Regions from separate parts of the Bacillus haimaensis genome, predicted to be linked through region 2. Evidence: a T-box and tRNA genes for the amino acid it is inferred to sense, from the RefSeq annotation. Region 2 holds a T-box; the other holds one or more tRNA genes.
What was found. A T-box is a leader RNA that pairs with one kind of tRNA and senses whether it is charged. The one in region 2 lies ahead of trpS (tryptophan--tRNA ligase), so its partner is inferred to be a tRNA-Trp.

Region 1 (15,833 bases), 330 kb from region 2:
ACACGATGGCAACGATGGGTGCTTATATCGTGCTTGCCTTCGTAGCAGGTCAATTTGTCGCTTACTTCAATGAAACAAAACTAGGCATCGTTCTTGCTGTTAACGGTGCGGAACTGATTCAAAGTCTTGGCTTTGACAGCGAAAATAAATTAATGGGTATTCTGCTTATCCTTGCATTCATCGTCGTAACAGGATTCATTAACCTGTTCATCGGTAGTGCATCAGCGAAATGGGCAATCATGGCACCGGTTTTCGTACCGATGATGATGGGTCTTGGCTATTCACCGGAGCTGACACAGTTGGCTTATCGAGTAGCTGACTCTACAACAAACATCATTTCACCTTTGATGCCTTACTTCGCAATCGTTATCGCATTCGCGCAGAAATACGATAAAAAAGTGGGAATCGGAACATTGATTTCTACGATGATTCCATACTCTGTGTTCTTTACCATCGTATGGGTAGCAATGCTGATCATCTGGATGCTGACAGGTCTTCCGATTGGGCCGAACGCACCGATTGACTATGTAGGATAAAATAATCAAAAACCGCTTGCTTGTCTTTGGACATGCAGGCGGTTTTTTGTTTATATAAAAGAAAAGCACTTTTTTATGGAGGACGGAGATATGCTGGTTGTATCCACATTTGTACCAGAACAACAGGAGCTGATCGAGAGGTTGGAAAACCGTTTTCCTGCTGTCACTTTTTCTTTTTATCAAAATATAGATCTAGTCCCTTCCAAGGAGTGGGCTTCCGCTGAAGTATTGATAACCTACGGGGAGGATCTGGCGCCGTACCATATTCACGAAGCTTCCGCCCTCCAATGGATCATGGTCACCTCAGCGGGGATGGAACTCATGCCTTTAAAAGAATTGCACGAACGAAACATATTGGTGACCAATGCAAAAGGCATACATAAAATACCGATGGCTGAATATACACTCTCCATGATGCTTCACACAGCACGTAGCACCAAAAAGCTGATTGAAAACGAAGCGATGGGAAAATGGGATCGGAACACACCAATATCCGAACTCCATGGAAAGACAATAGCGATATTGGGTGCAGGAGCCATTGGCGGGGAAATCGCGCGATTGGCATCCGCCTTTTCAATGCGGACCCTAGGAGTAAATAGCAGTGGTCGTGCTGTTCCGTTCATAGATGAAATGTTCACTTTGAACGAGCTGGACGTTGTATTGCCTCAAGCCGACTTTGTCGCCAGTGTACTGCCCAGCACAACAGAAACGAGAAGATTCCTTCAAGATAGGCACTTTTACATGATGAAAAATAGTGCCGTATTCCTGAACCTCGGACGTGGAGATTTAGTGGATGAAAACGTGTTGATACACGCATTGGAAAGTGGTGAAATTGCACATGCCGTCCTTGATGTATTTGAAGTGGAGCCATTGCCGCAGGACCACCATTTCTGGAAGATGGAAAATGTAACCGTTACACCTCACTTATCAAGCAGAACGAAAGGTTATCAGCCGCGTGCACTTGAAATATTCGAGCATAACTTATATGTGTTTTTGCATGGTGGTTCCGATTATCAAAACATAATTGATGTGAAAAGGGGATACTAAATATGAAAATCTATACGAAAACCGGTGACAAAGGGCAGACCTCTCTAGTTTATGGTCAGCGAGTGGACAAAAATCACGACAGAGTGGAAGCCTACGGTACCTGTGATGAAGCGAACTCGATGATTGGATTGGCAGTCGCTTATTTAAGAGAGGAAAAATTCGATAAGAAGGATGAACTGCTTCAATCATTCCAAACCATACAAACCATTCTTTTCCATGTAGGAGCAGAGCTTGCGACTCCAACTGGGAAGGAAGTTCGTTGGAAGCTGAAAGAAGAGCATGTTGCGAAGCTTGAAGAAGAGTTGGATGCGTTGGATGCCACATTGCCTCCACTTAAAAACTTCATATTGCCTGGCGGGACAAAAGCCGGTGCTGCCTTGCATTGTTCAAGAACCATCGTAAGAAGAGCGGAGAGATCGGCGGTGTCCTTGAGTGAAGAGCTTTCCCCAAATGTCCTTGCCTATCTGAATCGTCTTTCCGATTACCTTTTTGTGGTTGCAAGGTACGTCAATACACAATTGAAACAGGAAGAACCTATACTAAAACCTGAATTGTCATAATAACTATATAATAGAAGAAGATTGACAAAAAGATGAATTCCGAGGTACACTAATTATAAATATTATAAAGTAAGAATCTTTATGAAAAGTGAGGTGCATGACTGTGGCAAACGAACAATTAAAGGAAGCGCTCGAAACATTGAAGCAAACTGGAGTTCGAATCACTCCACAGCGTCATGCGATTTTAGAGTATCTTATTCAATCTATGTCTCACCCAACAGCTGATGATATATATAAAGCACTCGAAGGTAAGTTCCCTAACATGAGTGTCGCTACCGTTTATAACAATTTACGCGTGTTTCGTGAGGTTGGTTTGGTAAAAGAACTAACATACGGAGATAACTCTAGTCGTTTCGATTATGTGACAACCGATCACTACCATCTGATTTGTGATGACTGCGGCAAGATTGTCGATTTTCACTATCCGGGTCTCGATGAAGTGGAAGCTCTTGCGGCCCACGTAACAGGATTCAAGGTAAGTCGCCATCGAATGGAGATTTACGGTGTATGTCCTGAGTGCGATAAAGGCGCGCATTAAAGCTGATTTTAACTAAATAAAAAAGCTGATAGGAATCCCTATCAGCTTTCTTTTTTGTGGTTATAGCTTTCGTTAAACTCTTTACCAGCCAGGCTCGGATCCATCGTAAGCGGCTCGTTGCAGAACATGCACATATCCACTCTTCCAAGTACTTTGGTAACCTTGCCGCAACTCGGACAAACTACTTGGACCGCCTTTGTAGAAATGATACCGATCCATAAATATACTGCGGTTGAACCAATAATACATAATAAGCCCAAAATCATAAACAAAGTCATCACAAGCATATTCGTTTTAAAGAAAATTCCGATATACATGACGAAAAATCCGATAAAAACAAGGCTTAATGCGAAGGTTCTAATTCTATTTATTTTATTGGAATATTTACCTGCCATCTACATAACCTCCTAAATCACTATAATATCACAAAAAAGGACAAAAAGTAGATGGCAACCTTCTACATATATCCAACAGATTTATGACAATGCAGTTAACAGAAAGTTCTGGATTACATACATATAGAAGGTTTTTTATAAAAAGTGTCGAATAGTAGGGGGAAACTCTTATTAAATGGAGGTCTAATGATGGAAGATTTACTTCGTCCCATATACCAAGAACGTGCAAGTCAAGCGAATACTCAAGGAATCTTAATGATAGAGAAGAAAAATCCGATCAGTCCCAATACAGATAAATTTGATGTCATCCTTTTTATGATTGTCCGTGAGCAAGAGGTTCCTTTGTTTGTAAAGCACTATGAAATGCAAGACAAAAAGGCTGCCCTCTATATAGCAACCATTGAACAGCTTCACGAATGGATTACCATTGGAACCAACCGTCGTGTGATAGATTGGATCATCAACGGTAAGGTCCTATTTGACCGAAATGAATATATTCATCTACTTCGCGGCAAGCTTCTGGATTTTCCTTTAGAGGATAGAAAATTGAAAATCGGCATCGAATTTTCCAAACTGATCAGAAGATATCTTGAAGGGAAGGACTTTTTTGATTCCAAGCACTATCTAGATGCCTATAACCATATCGTGCATTCCCTGCATCATCTCGCAAGACTTGCAGTAATCGACCATGGTTTCCATCCTGAGCTAACTGTCTGGAGCCAGGTTAAAAAAATTGAACCGGAAATATATAAATTATATGAAGAATTAATTGCAGGAGAGGAACCAATCGATAAAAGACTGGAGCTTCTTTTCCTGGCAAGTGAGTTTCTTATCTATTCCAGAACCAAAACAGGGGCCAAGCATCTGTTGGAGGCGATGGTGGAAAAAGAGGACGCCTGGTCCTACCATGAGTTGCTACATCATCCCGAGCTCTCCAAGTACTCCGTAGATCTAAGTGTTCTAGTCGGCTACCTGGTTGAAAAAGGGTACATCGAAGTAGAACAGGTCGAAACGAAAGGTAAGGGCGTGTACCACCGAAAGTATAAGGTAGTAGAATAACAATAAAGTTATTCCAAGCAAAGAACTCCAGAAATACCCCTTCTTGAATGTGTATTTAATAGGAGATTGTTTCTGGAGTTCACGCTAAAAAAGGACTCGAAAAAATTATTTTAAAAAAGTTTAAAAGTGTTATTGACGGTTATAAAGAATCCATGGTATATTAGTATTCGTCGCCGCAAGAGAAAACAAATTGCGAGACAAACGAAAGAAAAAAGTTAAAAAACATGTTGACTTGAAATGATGAAACATGTTATATTAATAAAGTCGCTTCTGAGCGATTGACTGATTGAAATGATCTTTGAAAACTAAACAAAACAACAGCGTCCACGTTAATCTTATCGAGATTAACAAAGAACGAAAAAGAAATATAAGCTAGTCAACATTTGAGCATAAGCTCAAACTCTTTATTGGAGAGTTTGATCCTGGCTCAGGATGAACGCTGGCGGCGTGCCTAATACATGCAAGTCGAGCGGACTTACAAAAGCTTGCTTTTGTAAGTCAGCGGCGGACGGGTGAGTAACACGTGGGCAACCTGCCCTTGAGACTGGAATAACTTCGGGAAACCGGAGCTAATACCGGATAATATAAGGAACCTCCTGGTTCCTTATTGAAAGATGGTTTCGGCTATCACTTAAGGATGGGCCCGCGGCGCATTAGCTAGTTGGTGAGGTAACGGCTCACCAAGGCGACGATGCGTAGCCGACCTGAGAGGGTGATCGGCCACACTGGGACTGAGACACGGCCCAGACTCCTACGGGAGGCAGCAGTAGGGAATCTTCCACAATGGACGAAAGTCTGATGGAGCAACGCCGCGTGAGTGATGAAGGCCTTCGGGTCGTAAAGCTCTGTTGTTAGGGAAGAACAAGTGCGAGAGTAACTGCTCGCACCTTGACGGTACCTAACCAGAAAGCCACGGCTAACTACGTGCCAGCAGCCGCGGTAATACGTAGGTGGCAAGCGTTATCCGGAATTATTGGGCGTAAAGCGCGCGCAGGTGGTTTTTTAAGTCTGATGTGAAAGCCCACGGCTCAACCGTGGAGGGTCATTGGAAACTGGGGAACTTGAGTGCAGAAGAGGAAAGTGGAATTCCAAGTGTAGCGGTGAAATGCGTAGAGATTTGGAGGAACACCAGTGGCGAAGGCGACTTTCTGGTCTGTAACTGACACTGAGGCGCGAAAGCGTGGGGAGCAAACAGGATTAGATACCCTGGTAGTCCACGCCGTAAACGATGAGTGCTAAGTGTTAGAGGGTTTCCGCCCTTTAGTGCTGCAGCTAACGCATTAAGCACTCCGCCTGGGGAGTACGGTCGCAAGACTGAAACTCAAAGGAATTGACGGGGGCCCGCACAAGCGGTGGAGCATGTGGTTTAATTCGAAGCAACGCGAAGAACCTTACCAGGTCTTGACATCCTCTGACAACCCTAGAGATAGGGCTTTCCCCTTCGGGGGACAGAGTGACAGGTGGTGCATGGTTGTCGTCAGCTCGTGTCGTGAGATGTTGGGTTAAGTCCCGCAACGAGCGCAACCCTTGATCTTAGTTGCCAGCATTAGGTTGGGCACTCTAAGGTGACTGCCGGTGACAAACCGGAGGAAGGTGGGGATGACGTCAAATCATCATGCCCCTTATGACCTGGGCTACACACGTGCTACAATGGACGGTACAAAGGGCAGCAAAACCGCGAGGTCGAGCCAATCCCATAAAACCGTTCTCAGTTCGGATTGCAGGCTGCAACTCGCCTGCATGAAGCCGGAATCGCTAGTAATCGCGGATCAGCATGCCGCGGTGAATACGTTCCCGGGCCTTGTACACACCGCCCGTCACACCACGAGAGTTTGTAACACCCGAAGTCGGTGGGGTAACCTTTTGGAGCCAGCCGCCTAAGGTGGGACAGATGATTGGGGTGAAGTCGTAACAAGGTAGCCGTATCGGAAGGTGCGGCTGGATCACCTCCTTTCTAAGGAATATGACGCTGTTTGTTTTGTTTAGTTTTGAGAGAGCATTCTCTCAAAAAAATATGCGCTTGCGTCTGCAAGTGAATTCAAGAAGTTGGATTCCTCAGCGCATGGCAGCATGAAGTAACGCTCTGAAGCATCGCATGAAGTGATGCAAATCAGTAGCCATGTTCCTTGAAAACTAGATAACGTTAAGTAATATCAAGATACATTCACAAGTATCGTTCATCTTAGTAATTTTCTTTTAAGATATCATCGCTGATATCGAAAAAACATGACAATTAGTTTGTCAACGGTTAAGTTATTAAGGGCGCACGGTGGATGCCTTGGCACTAGGAGCCGATGAAGGACGGGACTAACACCGATATGCTTCGGGGAGCTGTAAGTAAGCTTTGATCCGGAGATTTCCGAATGGGGAAACCCACTGCTCGTAATGGAGCAGTATCTTTACCTGAATACATAGGGTACTGAAGGCAGACCCGGGGAACTGAAACATCTTAGTACCCGGAGGAAGAGAAAGCAAACGCGATTTCCTGAGTAGCGGCGAGCGAAACGGAATTAGCCCAAACCAAGAGGCTTGCCTCTTGGGGTTGTAGGACACTCAACATGGAGTTACAAAGGAACGGGGTAAATGAAGCGATCTGGAAAGGTCCGTCATAGAAGGTAAAAACCCTGTAGTTGAAACTTCGTTCCCTCCTGAGTGGATCCTGAGTACGGCGGGACACGAGAAATCCCGTCGGAAGCAGGGAGGACCATCTCCCAAGGCTAAATACTCCCTAGTGACCGATAGTGAACCAGTACCGTGAGGGAAAGGTGAAAAGCACCCCGGAAGGGGAGTGAAATAGATCCTGAAACCGTGTGCCTACAAGTAGTTAGAGCCCGTTAATGGGTGATAGCGTGCCTTTTGTAGAATGAACCGGCGAGTTACGATCCCGTGCAAGGTTAAGTCGATGAGACGGAGCCGTAGCGAAAGCGAGTCTGAATAGGGCGAATGAGTACGTGGTCGTAGACCCGAAACCAGGTGATCTACCCATGTCCAGGGTGAAGTTCAGGTAACACTGAATGGAGGCCCGAACCGACTCACGTTGAAAAGTGAGCGGATGAGGTGTGGGTAGGGGTGAAATGCCAATCGAACCTGGAGATAGCTGGTTCTCTCCGAAATAGCTTTAGGGCTAGCCTCATATGTTAGAGTCTTGGAGGTAGAGCACTGATTGGACTAGGGGTCCTCATCGGATTACCGAATTCAGTCAAACTCCGAATGCCAAAGACTTATCTATGGGAGTCAGACTGCGAGTGATAAGATCCGTAGTCAAGAGGGAAACAGCCCAGACCGCCAGCTAAGGTCCCAAAGTATACGTTAAGTGGAAAAGGATGTGGAGTTGCTTAGACAACCAGGATGTTGGCTTAGAAGCAGCCACCATTTAAAGAGTGCGTAATAGCTCACTGGTCGAGTGACTCTGCGCCGAAAATGTACCGGGGCTAAACGTATCACCGAAGCTGCGGACTGTTCTTACGAACAGTGGTAGGAGAGCGTTCTAAGGGCGTTGAAGCTAGACCGGAAGGACTGGTGGAGCGCTTAGAAGTGAGAATGCCGGTATGAGTAGCGAAAGAAGGGTGAGAATCCCTTCCACCGAATGCCTAAGGTTTCCTGAGGAAGGCTCGTCCGCTCAGGGTTAGTCGGGACCTAAGCCGAGGCCGAAAGGCGTAGGCGATGGATAACAGGTTGATATTCCTGTACCACCTCCACTCCGTTTGAGCAATGGGGGGACGCAGAAGGATAGGGTAAGCGCACTGTTGGATATGTGCGTCTAAGCAGCAAGGCTGAGAAGTAGGCAAATCCGCTTCTCCTATAAGGCTGAGCTGTGACAGCGAGGGAAATATAGTACCGAAGTTCCTGATTTCACACTGCCAAGAAAAGCCTCTAGCGAGGAGTATGGTGCCCGTACCGCAAACCGACACAGGTAGGCGAGGAGAGAATCCTAAGGTGAGCGAGAGAACTCTGGTTAAGGAACTCGGCAAAATGACCCCGTAACTTCGGGAGAAGGGGTGCTCTGTTAGGGTGTTAAAGCCCGAGAGAGCCGCAGTGAATAGGCCCAGGCGACTGTTTAGCAAAAACACAGGTCTCTGCGAAGCCGTAAGGCGAAGTATAGGGGCTGACGCCTGCCCGGTGCTGGAAGGTTAAGGGGAGAGGTTAGCGCAAGCGAAGCTTTGAACCGAAGCCCCAGTAAACGGCGGCCGTAACTATAACGGTCCTAAGGTAGCGAAATTCCTTGTCGGGTAAGTTCCGACCCGCACGAAAGGCGTAACGATCTGGGCACTGTCTCAACCAGAGACTCGGTGAAATTATAGTACCTGTGAAGATGCAGGTTACCCGCGACAGGACGGAAAGACCCCGTGGAGCTTTACTGTAGCCTGATATTGAATTTTGGTACAGCTTGTACAGGATAGGTAGGAGCCTGAGAAGCCGGAGCGCTAGCTTCGGTGGAGGCGTCGGTGGGATACTACCCTGGCTGTATTGAAATTCTAACCCGCAGCCCTTATCGGGCTGGGAGACAGTGTCAGGTGGGCAGTTTGACTGGGGCGGTCGCCTCCTAAAGAGTAACGGAGGCGCCCAAAGGTTCCCTCAGAATGGTTGGAAATCATTCGCAGAGTGTAAAGGCACAAGGGAGCTTGACTGCGAGACCTACAAGTCGAGCAGGGACGAAAGTCGGGCTTAGTGATCCGGTGGTTCCGCATGGAAGGGCCATCGCTCAACGGATAAAAGCTACCCCGGGGATAACAGGCTTATCTCCCCCAAGAGTCCACATCGACGGGGAGGTTTGGCACCTCGATGTCGGCTCATCGCATCCTGGGGCTGTAGTCGGTCCCAAGGGTTGGGCTGTTCGCCCATTAAAGCGGTACGCGAGCTGGGTTCAGAACGTCGTGAGACAGTTCGGTCCCTATCCGTCGTGGGCGCAGGAAATTTGAGAGGAGCTGTCCTTAGTACGAGAGGACCGGGATGGACGCACCGCTGGTGTACCAGTTGTCTTGCCAAAGGCATAGCTGGGTAGCTACGTGCGGACGGGATAAGTGCTGAAAGCATCTAAGCATGAAGCCCCCCTCAAGATGAGATTTCCTTTTACTTCGGTAAGTAAGATCCCTGAAAGATGATCAGGTAGATAGGTTCGAGGTGGAAGCATGGCGACATGTGGAGCTGACGAATACTAATCGATCGAGGACTTAACCAAAAAACAATGAACGACACTTGTGAATCTTGATAAGAAAAACGTTATCTAGTTTTGAAGGAATATAGCAAAAAAATGCTTGATTTTCTTCAAAGATATATTATAATAATATTTGTCTGGTAATGATGGCGAAGAGGCCACACCCGTTCCCATACCGAACACGGAAGTTAAGCTCTTCAGCGCCGATGGTAGTTGGGGGCTGTCCCCCTGTGAGAGTAGGACGTTGCCAGGCTGATATTGATCCACCATAGCTCAGCGGTAGAGCATTCGGCTGTTAACCGAAGGGTCGTAGGTTCGAATCCTACTGGTGGAGCCATATTATGGAGAGCTGTCCGAGTGGCCGAAGGAGCACGATTGGAAATCGTGTAGACGGTCAACGCCGTCTCAAGGGTTCAAATCCCTTGCTCTCCGCCATTATTTATTGGCCCGTTGGTCAAGCGGTTAAGACACCGCCCTTTCACGGCGGTAACACGGGTTCGAATCCCGTACGGGTCACCAAAGTTTTTTCGCGCTAGCGAAAATAACTAACCAAATCGCGCTAGCGAAAAAAATATTCCTTTTGAAAATAACTTTTATTACATTGGAGGATTAGCTCAGCTGGGAGAGCATCTGCCTTACAAGCAGAGGGTCGGCGGTTCGATCCCGTCATCCTCCACCATTAAGTTTTTATAGAATACTATAAGTCATAACTTAATTAATATTATCGCGGGGTGGAGCAGTCTGGTAGCTCGTCGGGCTCATAACCCGAAGGTCGCAGGTTCAAATCCTGTCCCCGCAACCAAAATGGTCCCGTGGTGTAGCGGTTAACATGCCTGCCTGTCACGCAGGAGATCGCCGGTTCGATCCCGGTCGGGACCGCCATTTTTAAGGCTCGGTAGCTCAGTTGGTAGAGCAATGGACTGAAAATCCATGTGTCGGCGGTTCGATTCCGTCCCGAGCCACCATTTTCCTTGAAAAGTTTTCATTTGCCGGTGTAGCTCAGTTGGTAGAGCAACTGACTTGTAATCAGTAGGTCGTGGGTTCGACTCCTATCGCCGGCACCACATATATGGAGGGGTAGCGAAGTGGCTAAACGCGGCGGACTGTAAATCCGCTCCTTCGGGTTCGGCAGTTCGAATCTGCCCCCCTCCACCATTTTCTAAAAAAGAGTAACATATTCATCTATAGGGGCATAGTTTAACGGTAGAACAGAGGTCTCCAAAACCTCCGGTGTGGGTTCGATTCCTACTGCCCCTGCCAATTTTTATTAATATTGTGGCGGTTGTGGCGAAGTGGTTAACGCACCTGATTGTGGTTCAGGCATTCGTGGGTTCGATTCCCATCAGTCGCCCCATTATTTTTTAAATGATTGATTTACTCATATAGATCAATACAAATAGCATAAATATTAATAGCAATATTATTGGGCTATAGCCAAGCGGTAAGGCATCGCACTTTGACTGCGACATGCGTTGGTTCGAATCCAGCTAGCCCAGCCATTTTGCGGAAGTAGTTCAGTGGTAGAACACCACCTTGCCAAGGTGGGGGTCGCGGGTTCGAATCCCGTCTTCCGCTCCATATAACATTCAGGTGGCATAGCCAAGTGGTAAGGCCAAGGTCTGCAAAACCTTTATCACCGGTTCAAATCCGGTTGCCACCTCCACTATTCAAAAAACGAAGGCTTATATAGATATAAGCCGGGGTGGCGGAACTGGCAGACGCACAGGACTTAAAATCCTGCGGTAGGTGACTACCGTACCGGTTCGATTCCGGTCCTCGGCACCATTTGAATAGTTGTTTTATTGTTATGCCGGTGTGGCGGAATTGGCAGACGCGCACGACTCAAAATCGTGTTCCTCTGGAGTGCCGGTTCGACCCCGGCCACCGGTACTTAAAGTATAGACAAGTTCTCGAACCTGTCTATGCGGGTGTAGTTTAATGGTAAAACCTCAGCCTTCCAAGCTGATGTCGTGGGTTCGATTCCCATCACCCGCTCCATACATAGTATATAACGCAGTGTCTCGTTTCTTGAAAACGATGCATTGCGTTTTTTAGTTTATACATAAAAGGCAGCGAATGCAAAAGGCCCCTTCTTGTTAAATGAAGAGGCTCTCAATTTATATGCTGTTGTTTATGTGGGACAAGGAACCTGTCCCCAACATGACTACGCGTCCCGTGCCGCCATGGACTTGGGTGAACATTTTTAGAATGGCGTCTAGCATTTTTTTGCATTCTTCTGTGTCCATGGAGGGCTTAAGGTATATGATCTGTACTGCTGAAGTGGTGGTTTCTGTGATGGCGGTTCTTTGGCTGTCTACAAAGGGACTGCCGAAGGAGCTTGTGGCGTCTTTTGCATGTACCATGTTCTTGAGGCTGATTTCCCGACCATTGAGTCCTTCGTAGGTGCTTTCTGCCTCTCCAATTGTAATGGAGATGTCCCCGTTAATCTTTGTGGAATCATAGATACCTAGGGGGATTTCGTATTTTAGGGAGAAGAAGTTATTCAGGTCTACAGCAGAGTTGAAAGGCTCCAGGAACTGTCCTTTTTTAATACGGCGATAAAGGGCTTCAACCGAAGGGCGATATCTGGAAGGGTCTGTGCCGGTTTGTTTGAAGACAGACCGCCATTCCATGATTCCTGGTATGTCTTTCATTTCTTTCTCAAGCAGGTCTATGTTCAAGGATTCCTGAAAAAGGCGGATCCTTCCTTTCAGCATTTGAGGGGAGCTGCCAATTGTGATATCTTCATAGAATATGATACCGAATTTTGCATTGGGGATAAGTTTTTTGACTATAGATTCCAGCGTTACTTGCATACTTTTCATCCCTTCCATTGTTTTCAATATGGTAAGTGTATCATATTTCGTTTAGGATATAGAAATGATGAATGATAGAAAGGCTTTAAGCAGTTTTTATAGAGGAGGTGTTTATTTTGAATATAGCCAACCGGAAGTTGAAGGACGAGATAATTGCTTTTAGCAAAGAGATAGGTATCGATAAAATCGGATTTGCTAGTGCAGGTGTTTTTACCGGGTTGAAAGAGAGGTTGCGAGTGCAGCAGGAAAACGGGTTTCAGTCTGGCTTTGAGGAGTCTGATATTGAGAAGAGGACGAATCCTGAATTGCTGCTTCCAAGAGCTAAATCAATCATTGCCATCGCATTGGCCTATCCGTCGAAGCTGAAGGATGCTCCACGGAGTACACGGGAGGATCGGAGAGGGATTTTCTGCCGTGCTTCCTGGGGAATGGACTATCATCATATTTTGAGGGACAAGCTCCAGCAGTTGGAGGCATTCATAAGGGAGAAACAGCCTGATGCATCTATGAAATCAATGGTTGATACAGGTGAGCTTAGTGACCGTGCTGTAGCAGAACGTGCAGGCATCGGCTGGAGCGGTAAGAACTGTGCAATCATTACTCCCGAGTTTGGGTCTTATGTGTATCTAGGGGAAATGATTACGACCATTGCCTTTGAACCGGATAAGCCTTTGGAGGATAATTGCGGTACATGCAATAAATGTGTGGAGGTATGTCCGACAGGAGCGCTTGTTCAAGGTGGACAGCTCGATTCGAATAAATGCATTGCGTTTTTGACACAGACGAAAGGGTTCCTGGCAGAGGAGTATCGGACGAAGATCGGTAACCGACTTTATGGCTGTGATACCTGTCAGACGGTATGTCCTGAAAACAAGGGGATGGACTTTCATTTGCATCCTGAAATGGAGCCGGATCCAGAAATTGTGAAGCCAACGTTGAAGCCTCTTCTCACAATATCAAATAGGGAATTCAAGGAAAGGTTTGAAAGGGTTTCAGGCTCGTGGAGAGGGAAGAAGCCTATCCAGCGTAATGCCATTTTGGCGCTGGCACATTATAAGGACAAGACGGCTGTTCCTGATCTATTGGAATTGATGAAGAATGATACTAGGCCTGTTATACGTGGTACTGCTGCTTGGGCAGTCGGAAAAATAGGAGATATATCTGCGCTGGAAGCATTAATTAAGTTTAAAGAGACAGAAAAGGATGAAGATGTACGATCTGAAATTGATAAAGGGATAGAGATGCTAAAAGGCGAGGGGTGAAACTCTCGTTTTTTTTGTATTCCAACTTTTTCTAATGATTATCAATCCCCCATCATACTATGAATATAAGGATAATATGATGGAGGGTTGTACATGAGGGAGAAGCTTATGCTGCATATTCAGAAAAGGTTGGAACAATATGTATCTAAAAGCAGGCATTCAGGTAGAGCCATTATTAATGGAGATACTATTTCAAGTAAGCAGGAGATGCATCGCAGGCGAGGTGCGGAAATCGTGAAATGTTACGCAACTGGGAGAATCCTATCCATGAACAGGGATATGGACGAAGAGGCAGCCATATATGAAGTGCATGTGAGGTATCTCATAAAGCTTAAGGAAGAGCTGTATATGGAGGAAGAAGCGGATCAACGCTATGCAGTTTGGCATGGAGAAGATGTTGTCCAGGATATACCCCTGCATGAAGAGGGCGTGAATATGCAGGAGGTATCCCTTCCATCGATGGAGGAGGAAGACTTGGAAAGGAACGTGAGATTTACTTATAATAGGTTGGAAGCAGTTCGCTACGCGGAGCAATGGTGGAATACGTTTAATCCAAAGTACAAGAAATTTGATGTGGACTGTACAAATTACATTTCTCAGTGCTTGCATGAAGGCGGAGCTCCAATGGTTGGTTATCCGAAAAAAAGCGGTGCGTGGTGGATGAGGAACAAAGACTGGAGCTACACCTGGACTGTCGCAAATGCCCTCCGCTGGTACCTCCCTACTGCCAAATCGGGGATGAAGTCAAGAGAAGTGGCACGTGCGGATCTGCTCATGCCAGGGGATGTCATCTGTTATGATTTTGAAGGTGATGGTCGATTTGACCATAATACGATTGTGGTAGCCAAGGATCCGAATAATGAGCCACTGGTAAATGCGCACACTTATAATAGTAGAATGCGGTATTGGAAGTATGAGGATTCCACCGCTTATACACCGAATATCAAATACAAGTTTTTTCATATCATCGACAGGAATTAAAGGTTGCTTCTCATTCAATAAAAAGGTATTGTTGTATAGGAAATATTTGAGGTATAAATTGAGGTGACGATTGTGGGATTACATGTTGTACTATATCAACCAGAGATTCCGGCTAATACAGGAAACATTGCACGTACTTGTGCAGCAACCAACACTACTTTGCACCTGATCCGACCTTTGGGCTTTTCAACAGATGATAAAATGCTGAAAAGAGCGGGTCTGGATTATTGGGAATTTGTGAACGTGTTATATTACGATTCTTTGGATGAGTTGTTTGAAAAGAACAAGGAAGCGGAATTTTTCTATATTACGAAGTATGGAACAAAGCCGCATAGCTCTTTTGATTACAGCAGTCTGGATAAAGACTACTTCTTTGTTTTCGGGAGAGAGACGACCGGTTTGCCGAAGGACTTGATTCAGAGCAATTTAGAGCGGTGCCTGCGTTTGCCGATGACGACCAATGTCCGTTCGTTGAACTTATCGAACACGGCAGCTATTTTAATATATGAAGCTTTGCGTCAGCAGGGCTATCCGGATCTTTCCATCGAATGTCCGGAAGTGTAAATAGAAAAGGCCTTCCATGTGGAGGCCTTTTTTGTATGTGCTTTTATTACTTTTTACGAGTACCTGGTTTTCCTTCAAAGCCAGCAGTGAAAATTGCTGTTAGGAATGCTAGGCAAACGCCAAGAATCAGGAATCCGCTTGTTCCCATAGATAATTCCTCCTTATGTAAGGTAGTTTCAAGTAAGCATACTATCTATATTATATCCCAAAGGACAAGTAATGTGAATGGAATGTGTGGATAATTTATGACAGCCATTTTTATGTCGGGGCAGAACGAGCCGGCTCCGCTTTTCATTGTCTAGCTCCGGGCGCTTGCGGCTAACAAACTTCGCCCACTTCCCTACGATAAGTCAACATCGGATCGCTAGCGCTCTCCGTGTTTCCTTTATCTCAGTCAGTGTGCTCCAGTTTGTACGCCGCAAAACGAGCGCCCTCCGCTTTTCTTAGCATGTTTCATTCAGGATGAGCATAGAGTATATTAATCACGCAATCACGCTCTTGAAGATGTAATAAAGGGGAGGTCCTTATGGATATTTTAAGAAAAATTGAAAAGTATCGGGAAGAAGAACAGCGGCTGAAGTGGGAAGGAACCTTCGGAGAGTACTTGGAGATTATAAAAAGGGAACCATGGGTAGCGCAATCCGCTCATTCAAGGGTTTACAATATGATCAAAGATGCTGGTGTGGAAGAGGTAAATGGCCAGCGGAAGTATAATTTCTTCAGCAGTGCTTTGTTCGGCTTGGAGGAAGCATTGGAGCGCTTGGTAGAGGAGTATTTCCATCCAGCAGCAAAGCGGTTGGATGTCCGAAAAAGGATTCTTCTTCTGATGGGACCTGTCAGTGGGGGGAAATCTACGCTTGTCACCATTTTAAAAAGAGGGTTGGAGCAGTATTCCCATACAGAACGTGGAGCAATCTTTG
Region 2 (15,833 bases):
AATAGGGCATCCTTTTTTTATTTCTTCTTAAAGTAATCGAGGATAGGGGAAAACTCTTTTAGCATCGGCTTTAATTTATTGACCGATTCCATGATGGAGTCAACCTGCTCAATCAACGCATAATAGTCTTCTCCGAACTTTTTCTGATTGCTTTCTTCGGGTTGCTCTGCCAACTTTTCACTTTTCCTGGGCTGACCGAACATCAATCTTGTAAAAGGGTCTGCATCCACATGCTCCTTTTCCCTTTTAGCCTGATCCTCACTCATTTTAATCACCTCATTATATTACTGGGTTGTCAAAATAGTGTATGCATCCTCTAATAAAAGGCTTGGGCATTTGCCTTATTACAAGGTTGGGAAGTGAAAACGGGACAAGTATATATTGTCAAGAAGCCAAAGATAAGTTAAAATTAGTACCAAGTCATAATATTTGATAATAAAAACAGCCTGATTAAGGGTGGCGCATGAGTGTTGCACCATCACAGTATATTCAGCCATATTAAAAGAGAGTTAGGTGTTATATCAATGAATGCAGGGATTGTTGGAATCGGAAGATATGTACCTGAAAAGGTACTGACAAACGCTGATTTGGAAAAGATGGTAGATACAACGGACGAATGGATAAAGACGAGAACAGGAATAGAGGAAAGAAGAATAGCAAGTGATGAAGTGGATACTTCCGATATGGCCTTTTACGCCGCTGAAAAAGCGTTGAAGGATGCAGGAATCACTGCAGAAGAAGTGGAAATGATTATCGTGGCAACAGTGACACCGGATAATCCCTTCCCCTCTGTTGCATGTATGATCCAGGAGAGGCTTGGGGCCAAAAAAGCCAACGCATTTGATATCAGCGCTGCTTGTGCAGGTTTCATGTATGGCATCATTACGGCCAAACAATTTGTGGAAGCTGGAACCTATAAAAATGTATTGGTGGTAGGTGTGGAAAAGCTATCCAAAATCGTGGACTGGGAAGATCGCAACACAGCAGTGCTTTTCGGGGATGGTGCCGGAGCCGCGGTCATTTCGCCAGTATCCGAAGGTAGAGGTATCCTCTCGTTTGAACTTGGCGCAGATGGAACAGGTGCGAAACATCTTTACCAGGATGAAACAATTATCATGAACGGCCGTGAAGTATTTAAATTTGCGGTCCGACAAATGGGGGAATCATCCGTAAATGTATTAGAGAAGGCTGGGTTGACGAGAGAGGATGTCGATTTCCTCATTCCTCACCAAGCAAACATCCGGATCATGGAGGCGGCCAGGGAACGGCTGGGGCTGCCGGAAGAAAAAATGTCAATGACGATTAATAAATATGGCAACACTTCTGCTGCATCCATCCCGATTTCCATTGTGGAAGAGCTGGGAAACGGTAAAATAAAAGACGACGACCTGATAGTTATGGTAGGATTTGGTGGAGGATTGACGTGGGGTGCAATCGCAATCAGATGGGGAAGATAATAAACATAATTGGACATGATGTTGGAAGGAGTATATTCTTATGCAAAAAAGAAGAGTAGTGGTAACAGGTCTTGGTGCGGTGACACCAATAGGAAAAGATGTTAATGAGGCTTGGGAAAATGCAATCAAGGGTGTATCAGGGGTAGGACCATTAACACGCGTGGACAGTGAAAAATTCCCTGCGAAGGTCGCTGCAGAAATCAATGACTTCCAGCCTGAAGATTATATGGATAAAAAAGAAGCGCGCAAAATGGACCGTTTTACACAATACGCCATTGCAGCTTCCCTCATGGCAGTAAAGGATGCAAACTTGACGATCACGGAAGAAATCGCACCTAGAGTCGGCGTATGGGTTGGTTCCGGGATAGGTGGAATGGAGACATTTGAAACTCAGTATAAGACATTTCTGGAAAAAGGCGCACGCCGTGTCAGTCCTTTCTTTGTACCTATGATGATTCCTGACATGGCTACTGGACAGATCTCCATTGCCTTAGGGGCAAAGGGTGTAAACTCCTGTACGGTAACCGCTTGTGCGACAGGTACGAATTCAATAGGTGATGCATTTAAGGTAATTCAGCGTGGAGATGCAGACGTGATGATATCCGGAGGGACAGAGGCTCCATTGACGGAAATGTCTTTTGCCGGCTTCAGTTCCGCCAAGGCGCTTTCCTTAAATCCCGATCCGAAAACAGCAAGCAGACCATTTGATTTAAATCGTGACGGCTTTGTAATGGGAGAGGGAGCGGGTATCCTGGTACTTGAAGATCTCGAGCATGCCCTTGCACGTGGAGCCCGAATCTATGCAGAAATCGTAGGATATGGGGCAACTGGTGACGCTCACCACATTACAGCACCAGCTCCAGGCGGAGAAGGCGGCGTCCGTGCGATGAGAATGGCTATAAACGATGCGGGTCTTAAGCCTGAAGAAATCGACTATATCAATGCCCATGGTACAAGTACCGAATACAATGATAAATTCGAAACATTGGCAATCAAGGAAGTGATGGGAGAACATGCGCAAAACGTTGCAATAAGCTCCACTAAATCCATGACTGGCCATCTGCTTGGAGCGGCAGGGGGAGTGGAGGCGATCTTCACAATCAAAGCGATCGAGAACTCCATCATCCCTCCAACCATCAACATGGAAACACCAGACCCTGAATGCGACCTGGACTATGTTCCAAACGAAGCGCGCAAAAAAGAGGTCAAAGCAGCAATGAGCAACTCACTTGGCTTCGGCGGACATAACGCTACGATAGTATTCAAAAAGTACGAAAACTAATCTATGTATATTGGAAGCACCAGACCCGAAATCAGGGGGCTGGTGCTTTTTTTTGGTTAAATGAGGGGAGTTTGGAATAGTTCTTCCCCATCTCACCAATTCCCCCTCTCCAACATACAATGGGAAAAAGTGAAGAAAAGGGCTGTAGAAAATGAGCATAATTCATACGGATCGATGGCTGGAAGAAGACTACCATCAACCCTTGAACATTTCCAAAAAACTTCTGAAATACTTTGAGGATGTTACAGAACGAGAACTATACGAATATCTGATCATGCATGGAATGTACAGACCACTTGAAAATGGAAAAGAAACTGTGGAGAAGCTGATTCAGCTTGACTGCTGGAACGTAGTATTCAAAGAATGGAAGCGATTGAAGAAAATGTGGAATGGTCCCGACATACCAATCTTCATTTTTCCGTCTGATGAACATAATCCCCAGATAAAAAGGGACTTTAAAGGAAAATCAGGAGTAGCTTTCAAGGATAAGCTTTTTCTGTTTCTTCCCCAGGATATTGAACACAATGAACTCAAGGCCCTTTTTACACATGAATATAACCATATTTGCGTATTGGCCAACAATCGGAAGAAGGATGACCATTACACCCTTGTGGAGTCGGTATTAATAGAAGGTTTAGCAGAGAGTGCAGTAAAATACAGTTTGGGAGACAGATATACAGCAAATTGGACGAAGTATTACACGGATAAAGAGCTGAACAGATTCTTGGAGAGATATATAGTGCCTAATAAAGATCTTATAAAAAAAGAAAGAGAGCACATGAAAATTTTATATGGAAAAGGGTTTTATCCCAAAATGGTGGGATATTGCGTGGGATATTACTTGATTCAGCGCCTATTGGAGGAAAAGGAATGGACCTATCCAGCCGTGATGAAGAATAGTCTTTCTGATGTTCGAAAACTATTAGAGATATAATTCTTTGAGGAATAGTGTAAAAATAGCAAAAATATTAAAAAACTAGCAAAAAAAGCTAGTTTTTTTGCATTTTTTTGTATATAATCAGTTTTTGTAGAAGATTGTTATAAGTCCAAATTAAAAAAATTTTTAGTTAATTTTCAAAATTAGCTTGATTCTGTAACGAAACTGTAATAATATACAAACAGACGATAATTATTTTCCGATAATTTAGTTTTTACAGAATAATATCAAGCTTATATTGAAGCAATCCTGTAATAAATAGCATGGAAAGCCTACAAAAAAGTTTCAATCAATCAGGCGAAAGATTGTTAGTTTAATAATTTTGTAATATTTGCGTTAAAAATTAACCGAATATTTTTAACAATGAATTTACAAAGTGGATTACTGTAGCATCAACAGACCATGCATCGAAAGAGAAAAGGATGGTGAAGGCTAAATGTCAGCTTTATTGGAAGTGAGAAACCTACAGACTCACTTTTTTAGAAAAAAGCAAGCTATTCCAGCAGTTGACGGTGTAGATATCTCCATTAAGAAAGGAGAGACTGTCGCACTGGTTGGTGAATCCGGATCAGGTAAATCGATTACTTCCCTATCTATTATGGGCCTGGTACCCAGCCCGGGAGGAAAGATAGTAGGCGGAGAAATATTGTTTGATGGAAAAGATCTAACAAAGCTTACTGAGAGTCAGCTTTGTAAGGTGCGCGGAAATGAAATTTCAATGATTTTCCAGGAGCCGATGACTTCCCTGAATCCCGTACTGACCATCGGGGAACAGATTACAGAAGTATTAATGCTTCATCAAAAAATGTCTAAAACAGCTGCTGTGAAGAAAGCGATTGAAATGCTTGAGCTCGTTGGATTCTCAAGAGCGGCGCAAATTATAAATGACTATCCGCATCGACTTTCCGGCGGGATGAGACAAAGGGTAATGGTCGCAATGGCGATGAGCTGTAATCCAAAGCTCCTCATTGCAGACGAGCCTACAACAGCTTTGGATGTTACAATCCAGGCTCAGATCCTTGACCTGATGAAAGATCTTAGCCATAAATTCGATACTAGCATCCTATTAATTACACATGACCTTGGGGTTGTGTCAGAAATAGCTGATAGAGTCGTTGTTATGTATTGCGGTCAGGTAGTGGAGGAAGCATCCGTAGATGACCTGTTCGATGAACCTTTGCACCCATATACAGTAGGATTGATGAATTCAATTCCAAGCATCGAGGCAGATATTTCCAGACTTGAGTCCATTCAAGGGAATGTACCACCACCGACGAACCTGCCGCCAGGCTGCCGTTTTGCACCACGTTGCCCACAAGCGTTTGACCGTTGCTTCAATGAAGTGCCGACGCTTGAAAAGAAAGAAGGCAATCGTTCAGTACGATGCTTCTTGTTTGAAGGGAAGGAGGCGTAAGCATGATTTCAACAGATACGCAAAACACCAATACATTACAGACAGACAGCTCTTCCGACTACCTTCTTGAAGTAAGAGGCCTTAAGAAGTACTTTCCGATCAAAGCAGGCTTGCTGCAGCGAAACGTTGGGTACGTAAAAGCGGTGGATGACATCAACCTGTTCATTAAAAAAGGCGAAACGCTTGGTATCGTAGGGGAATCGGGCTGTGGTAAATCCACTGCTGGACGAACACTTATCCGTCTATATGAACCTACTGAAGGGGAAATAATTTTCAAGGGCCGCGACATTGCGAAAATGAGTGAGAGCGAGCTAAGAAAGACGGTAAGACGTGATATCCAGATGGTTTTCCAGGATCCATTCGCAACGCTGAATCCAAGGAAAACGCTACGTTCCATTTTAAAAGAGCCGTACAATACGCATAATCTTTTCACTAAAAAAGAGCGAGAAGAGAAAGTGCAGGAATTGCTTGAAAAAGTAGGACTTGATCCTTCTTATATCAACCGATATCCACATGAATTCTCGGGTGGTCAACGTCAGCGTATCGGGATTGCCAGAGCATTGGCATTGAATCCGGAATTGATTATTGCCGATGAAGCAGTATCAGCATTGGATGTTTCGATACAAGCCCAGATCATCAACCTTATGCAGGATCTACAAAAGGAAATGGGATTATCCTACATATTCATCTCTCATGACTTGAGTGTCGTTCGACATATAAGTGATAGAGTCGGAGTTATGTATCTAGGGAAAATGATGGAGCTTGCAAGCAAAAACGACTTGTACAACGAGCCGTTGCATCCATATACACAAGCCTTGCTATCAGCTGTACCTTCCACACGTCGCAAAGGTCAGGTGAAGCGAGAGCGCATCGTGCTGAAGGGTGAGCTTCCAAGTCCGGCAAATCCGCCGACAGGCTGTGTCTTCCATACACGCTGCCCGGCAGCAATGGAATCCTGCAAACAGATCATTCCTGAATTCAAAGAAGTAAAACCAAATCATTTTGTCGCTTGTCACCTATACGAATAGGTGACAGGTTATCAAATATATACCCATTGAAAGGGGGAGATAATCTAGATAGGCTAATATTCTTTACCTTTCATTTTCAGAACATTTAAAAATTTCAAGGGGGAGTTAAACGTGAAGCAAAAGTCATTATTACTTATCGCTTTAACATTGGTGCTTTCATTGTTCTTAGCTGCTTGTTCTTCCAACACTACGTCGAACAACAACAATAACAATGCACCTGCAAACAACAACGGTACAAACAATGGCGGGGGAACTGAAGAAGAACCTGCTGACAGCAACGAGCCAGTACAAGGTGGAGATCTTGTAATCGGTTCTACTGGTAACCCTACTCTATTCAACACTCTTTACTCTGCAGATACTGCATCTTCTGCTATCGAAGGTTTCGTTTACGATTCTTTAGTTGGCGGTAACACTGAATTCGAACCAGAATTATCTATGGCTGCGAGCTGGGAACCTTCTGAAGATGGTCTAGTTCACACAGTTAAATTAAAAGAAGGTTTAAAATTCCATGACGGCGAAGCTGTAACAGCTGAAGACGTTAAGTTCACTTTCGAAATTCCTTTAAGTGAAGACTATGATGGTCCTCGTGCAAGCTCTTTCGAAAAGATCCAATCTGTTGAAATCGTTGACGATCTAACAGTTAAGTTCACTTTAAGCGCTGTAGCTCCTGATTTCCACATCACTTTAAGCTACGGTATCCTACCACAGCACATTCTTGGTGACGTTCCTGTTGCTGAAATGGGTGAGCATGAGTTCAACAGAGCTCCTATCGGTTCTGGTCCATTCAAATTTGTTGAGTGGGTTGACGGACAATATGTAAAGGTTGAAGCTTTCGATGACTATCATGAAGGCCGCCCTTACCTTGATACACTTACTTACAAAATCGTAACTGACGGTGACCAATTGTTAACTCAATTAAGCACTGGTGATGTTCAATTCACAACTGTTCCTTCTACTGACCTAGAAACAGCAAAAGAATGGGAAGGTCAAGGGAAATTGAAGATCGAATCCGGTCTTGCTCTTTCTTACACTTACTTAGGTTACAACCTACGTAACCCATTATTCCAAGACAAAGCAGTACGTCAAGCAATCACTCACGCAATCGACAGAGAGACTATCGTTTCTTCTGTAATGAACGGTGACGGAGAAGTAGCTCACTTCCCTGAGTCTCCACTAAGCTGGGCATATGATGATTCTGAAGCTCCAAAGTTCGAGTACGATCCTGAAAAAGCAAAAGAAATGTTAGCTGCTGCTGGATGGACTCCAGGTGCTGACGGAATCCTTGAAAAAGATGGACAAAAATTCTCTTTTGAATTAAAAACGAACCAAGGTAACAAAGTTCGTGAAGATATCGCGGTTGTTGTTCAACAACAATTGAAAGAAGTTGGAATCGAAGTAAAACCAAACATCATGGAATGGTCTGCATTCTTAGCGGATGTTAACCCTCCTGCATGGAAATTCGATGCTATCATCCTTGGATGGAGCTTAGGAACTGATCCAGATCCATCTGGTATCTTCCACTCTAAAGAAATCGAAGAAGGATTAAACTTCATCGGTTACTCTAATAAAGAAGCTGATGAGCTTATGGACAAAAACTTAAGCACTATGGATCAAGAAGAGCGTAAAGGCTATATCGTTCAAGTTAACAACATTATTGCTGAAGAGCAACCATACACGTTCTTGTACTATCCAAACGTACACCGTGCAATGCCTGCTAACTTAGAAGGTTATACTTTCCACGCGAAGTCTGACTTCTACAAGATCAATGAATGGTGGTTAAAGCCTGCTAACTAATAGTTACAGGTAGTATTGGAGGGGAGGGAGCAATCCCTTTCCTCTTTTCATGAATTTGACAGTAATATCGGAGCATGCCAGATGGATCTCTGATAATTATATAATCCCTGACACGTTTAACTCCGCTTAAAGTAAAGACAGAAAAGGAGAATCAGCTATGATCTCATACATTATCCGCCGTTCTTTAATGGCTATTCCCTTGCTTATCGGTATCACCATATTATCCTTCGCCATTATCCAGATGGCGCCAGGCGGACCATCTTCCCTGATGATGGACCCAAATATAAGTAAAGAGGACTTGAAGAAATTTGAAGAGCGTTACGGCTTAAATGATCCAGTACACGAACAGTATATTAAATGGGTAGGAAACATGGCCCAGGGTGATTTTGGAACTTCCTTGATCAAGCGTGGTGTCCCTGTAAGTGAAATGATTATGAACCGTCTACCTAACACATTGCTGCTGATGATTGTTTCCACTGTTCTTGCAGTGATTATCGCAGTACCATTTGGAGTAATTTCCGCTAGAAAACGATATTCATTAACAGACTATGGAGTCACTGTCACATCTTTCATCGGGTTGGCTACTCCAAACTTCTGGGTAGGTTTGATCCTGATCATGGTATTTGCCGTTCAATTAGGATGGCTCCCAACAGGTGGCGTTGCTACTTTGAATGCCGACTTCAGCATCATGGACCGTATCAAGCACTTGATCATGCCGGCATTTGTACTTGCCAGTGCGGATATGGCTGGTCTAACCCGTTATACTCGTTCCAGTATGATTGAGGTATTAAGCCAGGACTACATGCGTACAGCACGTGCAAAAGGTCTTAAAGAGCAAAAAGTTGTGTACAAGCACGGATTAAGAAACGGGTTAATTCCTGTTATTACGATTTTTGGACTTATGCTTCCTTCCTTTATTGGTGGGGCAGCAATTACAGAAAGAATATTCAATTGGCCTGGAATTGGTTTGTTATTTATCGAATCCGCCTTCCAACGTGATTATCCTGTCATCATGGCCTTAACAGTAATTTCAGCGGTCTTAGTAGTTATCGGCAACCTGATTGCAGATATTCTCTACGCAGTCTTTGACCCGAGAATCGAATACTAGGAGGGGGAACATCGATGCAAACTCAAACATCGCCTCAAAACAATACAAACTTATCGTTAGACCCCAATTTAAAAGCTAAACCGGACACATTGACGAAAATCATGTTCCGCAAGTTTATGAAGAATAAATTGGCTGTCATTGGAGCTGTTATTTTAGGTATCATCATGTTTGGTGCTTTATTTGCACCATGGCTTACTTCTCATCCTTATGAGCAGCAGAACTTGCTGAATAAGCTACAGTCCCCTGGTGGAGAGCATTGGCTTGGTACAGACCGCTTTGGACGTGACGTATTTGCCAGAATGCTTTATGGGGCAAGAATCTCTTTATTGGTAGGTTTCGCATCCGTTATAGGTGCGATCACTATTGGAACTGTCGTTGGTGCTGTTGCAGGTTATTTTGGTGGGTTGATTGATTCTATCCTAATGAGACTGGTAGATATCATTCTTTCCATTCCGTCACTATTCTTGCTGATCACTCTTGTAACGATCTTTGATCCAGGTATCGATAAACTTATCATGATCTTTGCCTTAACTGGCTGGACTAGTACAGCTCGTCTAGTGCGTGGGGAATTCCTATCATTAAGATCTCGAGAATTTGTTCTTGCATCCAAAACAATTGGAACAAGAAGCTATAAAATCATCTTTGCACATATCCTGCCGAATGCACTTGGTCCAATCATTGTATCTGCTACGTTAGCCGTTGGTGGCGTTATACTTGCAGAGTCTGCTTTGAGTTACTTAGGATTGGGTATTCAGCCGCCAACACCAAGTTGGGGGAACATGCTTCAGGATGCACAGAACTTTACAATCATGCTTAAGCACTGGTGGTATCCGCTATTCCCAGGTTTAGCGATCCTACTGACAGTATTAAGCTTCAACTTTATCGGTGACGGCCTTCGTGATGCGCTGGATCCAAGAATTAACGATTAAAGAAAAGTCAAGATGAACTCTTGACTTTTCTTTTTTTTTGCCAATAAATCGAAAAGATCCGCCTGATTTAATTGGAAAGTGTCATCAACCCTACATCCGAACATAAACTAGTAGTACAAGAATGGACAAGGAGTTCGTTTATGATGAAATATGACGATTTTTCAATGAGTGACGGATGATGATAAGAGGCTTTTTCTTCCTATGTGGTTTTGGTATGGCAGTTTCCGGAGGGATCAGTATCCTGGCCTATTTGAATCTATTCGCCACAGGCAGCAGTATAGTAGAGTTTCTTCAATTTATCCTTTTACGTCCAGAATGCTATCTGCTTCCAGTAGGAATAGGAACAGTAACCTGGACACTCTTTGCGTTGCAAAAGAACAGGCCTACTTTCAGAGAAAAAGACTGAAATGGAAAAATATATGGCTTATATGGAATAATTTTGCACCTCTCTGCCCATACTGTTTGATAAATAAAGAGTAGATGTGAAGTGAGGGGTATGATATGTTGTATCTTCATGACGTATGGGTAAATTGGTTTGAAGGAGAAGAAAACGGATATAATGTTTGCCATTTTCACGAATGGAGAAAAGACGATAGTGTGGAGCTATTAGATCAGGTTCCATTACTAAAAGTAGAGTCTGTTCTATTCAACTACATTGAAAACGACCTCCAAGAGCTGCCTCCATCTTTACTAGAAGAGATTTTTCAAAAAAGCTATATCAGGAAAAATCATGAGCGGATTCAATTAGATTATTGTTTTGTCGTGACAGACGGGAAAGGAATATTAGCTGTGGACACAATCGGATATAACATTCCGATCAGAAAAAGCAGATTGATTCCTAGACAGGAGCAATTAGTATATGACATGGTGGAAAGCCATGATTTTTCAGTGTTTGCCTTCTCGCCTAGCACAAAAACGGAGAAGGACTATCACATTTTATCTCCATCACCGGAGATCATGAACGGATTGACCCGTAAGGAAAGACAATTGAAACAGTTGTTATTTATGGCGCTTGATCAGTTAAGGTCGACGAGCAATGTTGCTGAAGTCCGCTACTGGTATACAGAGTGGAATCCATTGCACTATAGGGAGATTCAAAGAATGACATTTGAAGAAGTATGGACACAATTATTTGAAGAGACCAGGGATGGATGGTCCTTGAAGCATCAGATGTTCTGTGAATCTTTAGTAAAAGGACAACCATTCTTTGAAAAACTGTGGGAATTGGAGCAACACCCAAAAGTGAATTAATTGTTTCCGAGGGAATAAAGAAAAGAGTAGAAGGTGCATGAACACCTCCTACTCTTTTTGTTTTATCTTCTTTTCTTTCTACCTAATCCCATTGCATTTTCTATTTTTGCTAAAGTTTTCATGGCGACACGGTTTGCTCTCTCAGCACCTTCATCAAGGATGTTATCCAATTTATCGGATTCAATTAAGTCGTAGTATCTAGTTTGAATTGGCTCCAATGCGTTTACTACCACTTCAGCAAGATCACCCTTGAACTCGCCATATCCCTTTCCTTCATAATAAGTTTCCAGTTCCTCGATAGATTTATTATCAAGGATAGAATAAATGGATAGTAGGTTGGAAACACCTGGTTTGTTTTCCTTATCAAATTTTACTATTCCTTCAGAATCCGTCACTGCACTCTTGATTTTCTTTTCCATTTGTTTTGGTGTATCAAGCAAGGAAATGAATGATTTTTGGTTAGGGTCTGATTTGCTCATTTTCTTGGTTGGCTCAGTCAAAGACATGATACGAGCGCCAACTTTTGGGATTTTCACTTCCGGAATGGTTAAAATCTCACGGTACTTCTTATTGAACCTTTCAGCCAGGTCACGTGTCAATTCAAGATGCTGCTTCTGATCTTCCCCTACAGGCACAAGGTCCGTGTTATAGAGTAGAATATCCGCTGCCATCAATGGCGGATACGTTAGTAGACCCGCAGTTACGGCCTCTTTACCAGCGGATTTATCCTTGAATTGAGTCATGCGCTCCAGCTCACCGATGTATGCAACACATTGCATCATCCAGCCCAGTTGTGCATGTGCAGGGACTTCCGATTGGATGAATAATGTAGCCTTCTCTGGATCAAGTCCAATCGCAACATACAGGGCAGCGAGTTTTCGAATGCTTTTTCTAAGTTCAGTGGGATCTTGATGAACAGTGATCGCATGCTGATCCACAATGCAGAAATAACTGTTATATTCATCCTGCAATTCAATAAATTGCTTCATTGCCCCGATGTAATTTCCTAATGTGACATTGCCACTCGGCTGAATGCCGGAAAATATTGTCTTCATATTGACTCCTCCAATTTAAAAATAGTTAAAAATCCATACAAAAAGGCCCATTCATCCCAAAAAAAGGGACGAATGGACCGTGGTACCACCCTTATTATTTCATGCAAGAAATTGCAGAAATCACTTGACCCTGTAACGTAAGGTAACGTCTTCGCCTACTCATTTCTTTTCAGCTAGATGCTCGAAAGTCCATTCCTGAACGTTAGTTGTTTGTTCCCACCACCCACAAACTCTCTAAAAACTAACCTGATCAGTACTACTCTTTTTCATTGCATTTTGTAATAAATTGTACTTTATTATAGCTTAATTATTGGTAAATATCAACTATTATAATAGACAAATAAGCTTAAAAGCATACAAGCAAAAAGCGCAGAAGCACCGATAGCCATCGGGAAAATGTTAATAGGGTCAAGTAATTCGGAAGGATTTCTCATCTCAGATGCCAGATCTTCTTCCAATTGTTTATCGGCCTGTTTAGTAGCAAAGATTTTTCTGAATCCATAAGAGATCCCATCAAAAAAACCTTTTTGAGTGACTAGAATGAGCAATGAAAAAAATAAGGTGATTCCGGAAAAGAAGAAGGATGTATTAATAAATACAAGTAAAGAGAAAGTACCGTAATAGAAATATCCGGTACATAAGGTTAATGACAAAAGAACCAAAAAGTATATGCCAGCGGATTTTATTGTCTTATTCATAATTCCTCCTAAATAAGTTGCTAAATTGTATTGTAAAGAAATGAATAGAATATGACAAATATAAAGAGACTATAAAAGGAATAACCTATAAGAATACATTGTAAAATTAATGAAAAGATTGTAAAGAAATTGCAATAAAACTCATGAAATGAACGCATTTCTTGTAGGTCTAAAGAACTATTTTTGTAATGATAATAGTTGAAAAATCAGTATTTTGTAAAATTGTTGTTAAAATAATGAATGCACAATGTTTAGAAAACTTGTATAATAAAAATCGTTACCTCGAATTACTAACAAAATTCGACACATTTCTTATGGGGGGTCAAGTAAATGAAAAAGTCAAAATTTTTACTTCTTTTAGCGCTTTCACTTGTTCTTAGTGTATTTTTAGCTGCTTGTGGCGGCGGAAACAATGCACAGAACAATAATGGAAAAGGTGAAGGACAACCACCTGCTGGTGAAGGTGAAGCAACTGGACCACAAGTACTTAATGTTTTAGACTCTGCTGAAATTCCTACAATGGATACTGTTAAAGGAACAGATGCAGTAGCTTTCAACGTAATGAACAACGTTTTTGAAGGTCTTTACAGACTTAGCGAAAATGATGAAGTAGTTGAAGGTATCGCAAAAGAACATAAAGCTAGCGAAGATGGACTTGTTTATACTTTTACACTACGTGAAGATGCAGTATGGTCCAATGGTGACCCTGTAACTGCTAAAGATTTCGTATACGGTTGGCAGCGTGCTGTAGATCCTACAGTAGGATCCGAGTATGGACCATATATGATGAATGGTAAAATCAAGAACGCTGAAAAAGTATCTGCCGGGGAACTTCCTTTAGAAGAGCTAGGCGTTAAAGCACTTGATGATTACACACTTGAGGTAACATTAGAGCAACCTGTTGCTTATTTCGAATCTTTAATGACATTCCCGACTTTCTTCCCGCAACACCAAGGTTTTGTTGAGGAGCAAGGTGAAAACTACGCTCTAGAAGCAGAAAACCTAGTTTACAACGGACCATTCGTTTTATCCAAATGGGAGCATGAAGTAGGCTGGACAATGACGAAGAACGATAAATATTGGGATAAAGACACTGTAAAATTAGATGAAATCAATGTAAAAGTAGTTAAAGAAGTATCCACTGGGGTTAACCTTTATACTGCTAAACAAATTGATATCTCACCTGGTTTAACTTCTGAGTTTGTTGACCTTTACAAAGAAGATCCAAACTTGATCCAATATTTGGAGCCGACAATCTTCTGGTTTAAAATGAACCAAACTAAAAATGAAGCTTTAGCTAACGTGAACATCCGTAAAGCACTAGCTATGGCTTTCAACAAAGAAGACCTTGCAAAAGTTGTATTGAATAACGGTTCTGTACCTGCTAACTTCTCTGTACCTGTAGAATTCGTTCAACATCCTGAAACTGGTGAAGACTTCCGTGAAAAATTCGGCGACTTCAACAAATTCGATGCTGAAAAGGCAAAAGAATTCTGGGAAAAAGGTCTTGAAGAGTTAGGAACTGATGCACTTACAATTGAAATTCTTGGTGGAGACACTGAAACAGCTAAAAACATGCAACAATATCTTCAAAACCAATTCGAAACGAACCTTCCTGGTCTAACTATCGAATTGAAAGAAGTACCATTTGCACAACGTCTAGATCTAGATTCAGCGATGGATTATGACATGCAATTAGCTGGTTGGGGTCCTGACTACCTAGATGCAATTTCTTTCGCAAACCTTTGGATCACTGATGGTGGAAACAACAAAATGGGTTACTCAAACCCTGAGTATGACAAGCTTTTAAATGATGTAATGACAACTTATGCGAACGATCCTGTAAAACGCTTCGAAGCTATGCAAGAAGCTGAGCGCATCCTTCTTGAAGAAGATGCAGCGATTGCACCGATCTACCAACGTGGTACTACAAGATTATGGCAGCCATACGTGCAAAACGTATACAAACATAACTTTGGTCCAGACTTCAGCTACAAGTGGGCTTACATTAGCGGAAAAGAATAATAAAGATATATCAGTATAAAATTATTTCTTCCAAACTTCAGAAAAAGAGAGTATATTGAAATATATACTCTCTTTTTCCCTGTAAACAAATTGTCGAATTATAGGGAAGATTATAGATAGTTTGACTATTCACACTTTTTTAGGAGGTGCAAAAATGACTAAGTATTTATTGCAGCGTATTCTCTATATGATCATCACCTTATTTTTAATCGCTTCATTTACATTCTTCTTGATGAAACTAATGCCAGGTACTCCGTTTACCATGCAGGAGAAAATGTCAGAGGCCCAAAAGGCGATTCTTTATGCCAAATACGGTCTTGATGATCCTGTCCCAGTGCAATATGCAAAATACATTCTAAGTCTAGCACAAGGGGATCTTGGTATTTCCTTTCAATATGACAACAGAAGTGTTACCGACCTGATCTTGCAGCGTATCGGACCTTCTGCACAATTAGGTTTCCAGGCAATGCTTGTTGGAACCATCATTGGTATCTTTCTTGGTGTGATTGCAGCGCTAAGGCAAAACACATGGGTGGATTACGGTTCTACAGTTTTGGCGGTATTAGGTAAATCTATTCCTTCTTTCGTTTTTGCAGGATTATTGCAATATTATATTGCAGTAAAATTAGGATGGTTCCCGGTGGCGTTTTGGAATGGTTGGGAATATACCGTACTTCCTACAATTGCACTCTCCATGTTCCCGATTGCTATAGCTGCACGCTTCATGCGTACAGAAATGATTGAGGTCTTGGGATCGGACTATATAACGCTTGCAAGAGCAAAAGGTGCATCTTCTTTTGATATCGCATTCAAACATGCTTTGAGAAATGCACTCATCCCAGTGGTTACCGTACT

Region 1: it has a tRNA-Trp gene. The T-box ahead of trpS (tryptophan--tRNA ligase) is inferred to sense a tRNA for this amino acid. The anticodon was not compared.

Annotation. Positions count from the first base shown of each region.
Region 1 is NZ_CP158164.1:2,922,335-2,938,167, reverse strand. Features, by position in the region: gene ABN702_RS14970 (AbgT family transporter) at 1-536, shown strand, start outside; gene ABN702_RS14965 (D-2-hydroxyacid dehydrogenase) at 627-1,583, shown strand; gene ABN702_RS14960 (cob(I)yrinic acid a,c-diamide adenosyltransferase) at 1,586-2,143, shown strand; gene perR (peroxide-responsive transcriptional repressor PerR) at 2,247-2,681, shown strand; gene ABN702_RS14950 (YgzB family protein) at 2,723-3,076, opposite strand; gene ABN702_RS14945 (nucleotidyltransferase-like protein) at 3,266-4,135, shown strand; rRNA gene ABN702_RS14940 (16S ribosomal RNA) at 4,540-6,089, shown strand; rRNA gene ABN702_RS14935 (23S ribosomal RNA) at 6,382-9,314, shown strand; rRNA gene rrf (5S ribosomal RNA) at 9,427-9,543, shown strand; tRNA gene ABN702_RS14925 (tRNA-Asn) at 9,553-9,627, shown strand; tRNA gene ABN702_RS14920 (tRNA-Ser) at 9,634-9,725, shown strand; tRNA gene ABN702_RS14915 (tRNA-Glu) at 9,735-9,809, shown strand; tRNA gene ABN702_RS14910 (tRNA-Val) at 9,894-9,969, shown strand; tRNA gene ABN702_RS14905 (tRNA-Met) at 10,016-10,092, shown strand; tRNA gene ABN702_RS14900 (tRNA-Asp) at 10,097-10,172, shown strand; tRNA gene ABN702_RS14895 (tRNA-Phe) at 10,180-10,255, shown strand; tRNA gene ABN702_RS14890 (tRNA-Thr) at 10,279-10,354, shown strand; tRNA gene ABN702_RS14885 (tRNA-Tyr) at 10,362-10,445, shown strand; tRNA gene ABN702_RS14880 (tRNA-Trp) at 10,477-10,550, shown strand; tRNA gene ABN702_RS14875 (tRNA-His) at 10,569-10,644, shown strand; tRNA gene ABN702_RS14870 (tRNA-Gln) at 10,715-10,789, shown strand; tRNA gene ABN702_RS14865 (tRNA-Gly) at 10,794-10,868, shown strand; tRNA gene ABN702_RS14860 (tRNA-Cys) at 10,880-10,953, shown strand; tRNA gene ABN702_RS14855 (tRNA-Leu) at 10,987-11,075, shown strand; tRNA gene ABN702_RS14850 (tRNA-Leu) at 11,100-11,180, shown strand; tRNA gene ABN702_RS14845 (tRNA-Gly) at 11,215-11,288, shown strand; gene ABN702_RS14840 (B3/4 domain-containing protein) at 11,408-12,106, opposite strand; gene queG (tRNA epoxyqueuosine(34) reductase QueG) at 12,229-13,368, shown strand; gene ABN702_RS14830 (amidase domain-containing protein) at 13,462-14,349, shown strand; gene trmL (tRNA (uridine(34)/cytosine(34)/5-carboxymethylaminomethyluridine(34)-2'-O)-methyltransferase TrmL) at 14,413-14,913, shown strand; gene ABN702_RS14820 (PrkA family serine protein kinase) at 15,440-15,833, shown strand, end outside.
Region 2 is NZ_CP158164.1:2,597,031-2,612,863, reverse strand. Features, by position in the region: gene ABN702_RS13320 (hypothetical protein) at 18-266, opposite strand; gene ABN702_RS13315 (beta-ketoacyl-ACP synthase III) at 525-1,457, shown strand; gene fabF (beta-ketoacyl-ACP synthase II) at 1,498-2,739, shown strand; gene ABN702_RS13305 (DUF2268 domain-containing protein) at 2,891-3,673, shown strand; gene ABN702_RS13300 (ABC transporter ATP-binding protein) at 4,113-5,090, shown strand; gene ABN702_RS13295 (ABC transporter ATP-binding protein) at 5,093-6,118, shown strand; gene ABN702_RS13290 (peptide-binding protein) at 6,230-7,912, shown strand; gene ABN702_RS13285 (ABC transporter permease) at 8,070-9,020, shown strand; gene opp4C (oligopeptide ABC transporter permease) at 9,035-9,949, shown strand; gene ABN702_RS13275 (hypothetical protein) at 10,164-10,355, shown strand; gene ABN702_RS13270 (YjbA family protein) at 10,451-11,200, shown strand; gene trpS (tryptophan--tRNA ligase) at 11,263-12,255, opposite strand; T-box leader at 12,317-12,534, opposite strand; gene ABN702_RS13260 (DUF3899 domain-containing protein) at 12,576-12,953, opposite strand; gene ABN702_RS13255 (peptide ABC transporter substrate-binding protein) at 13,284-14,978, shown strand; gene opp3b (oligopeptide ABC transporter permease) at 15,133-15,833, shown strand, end outside.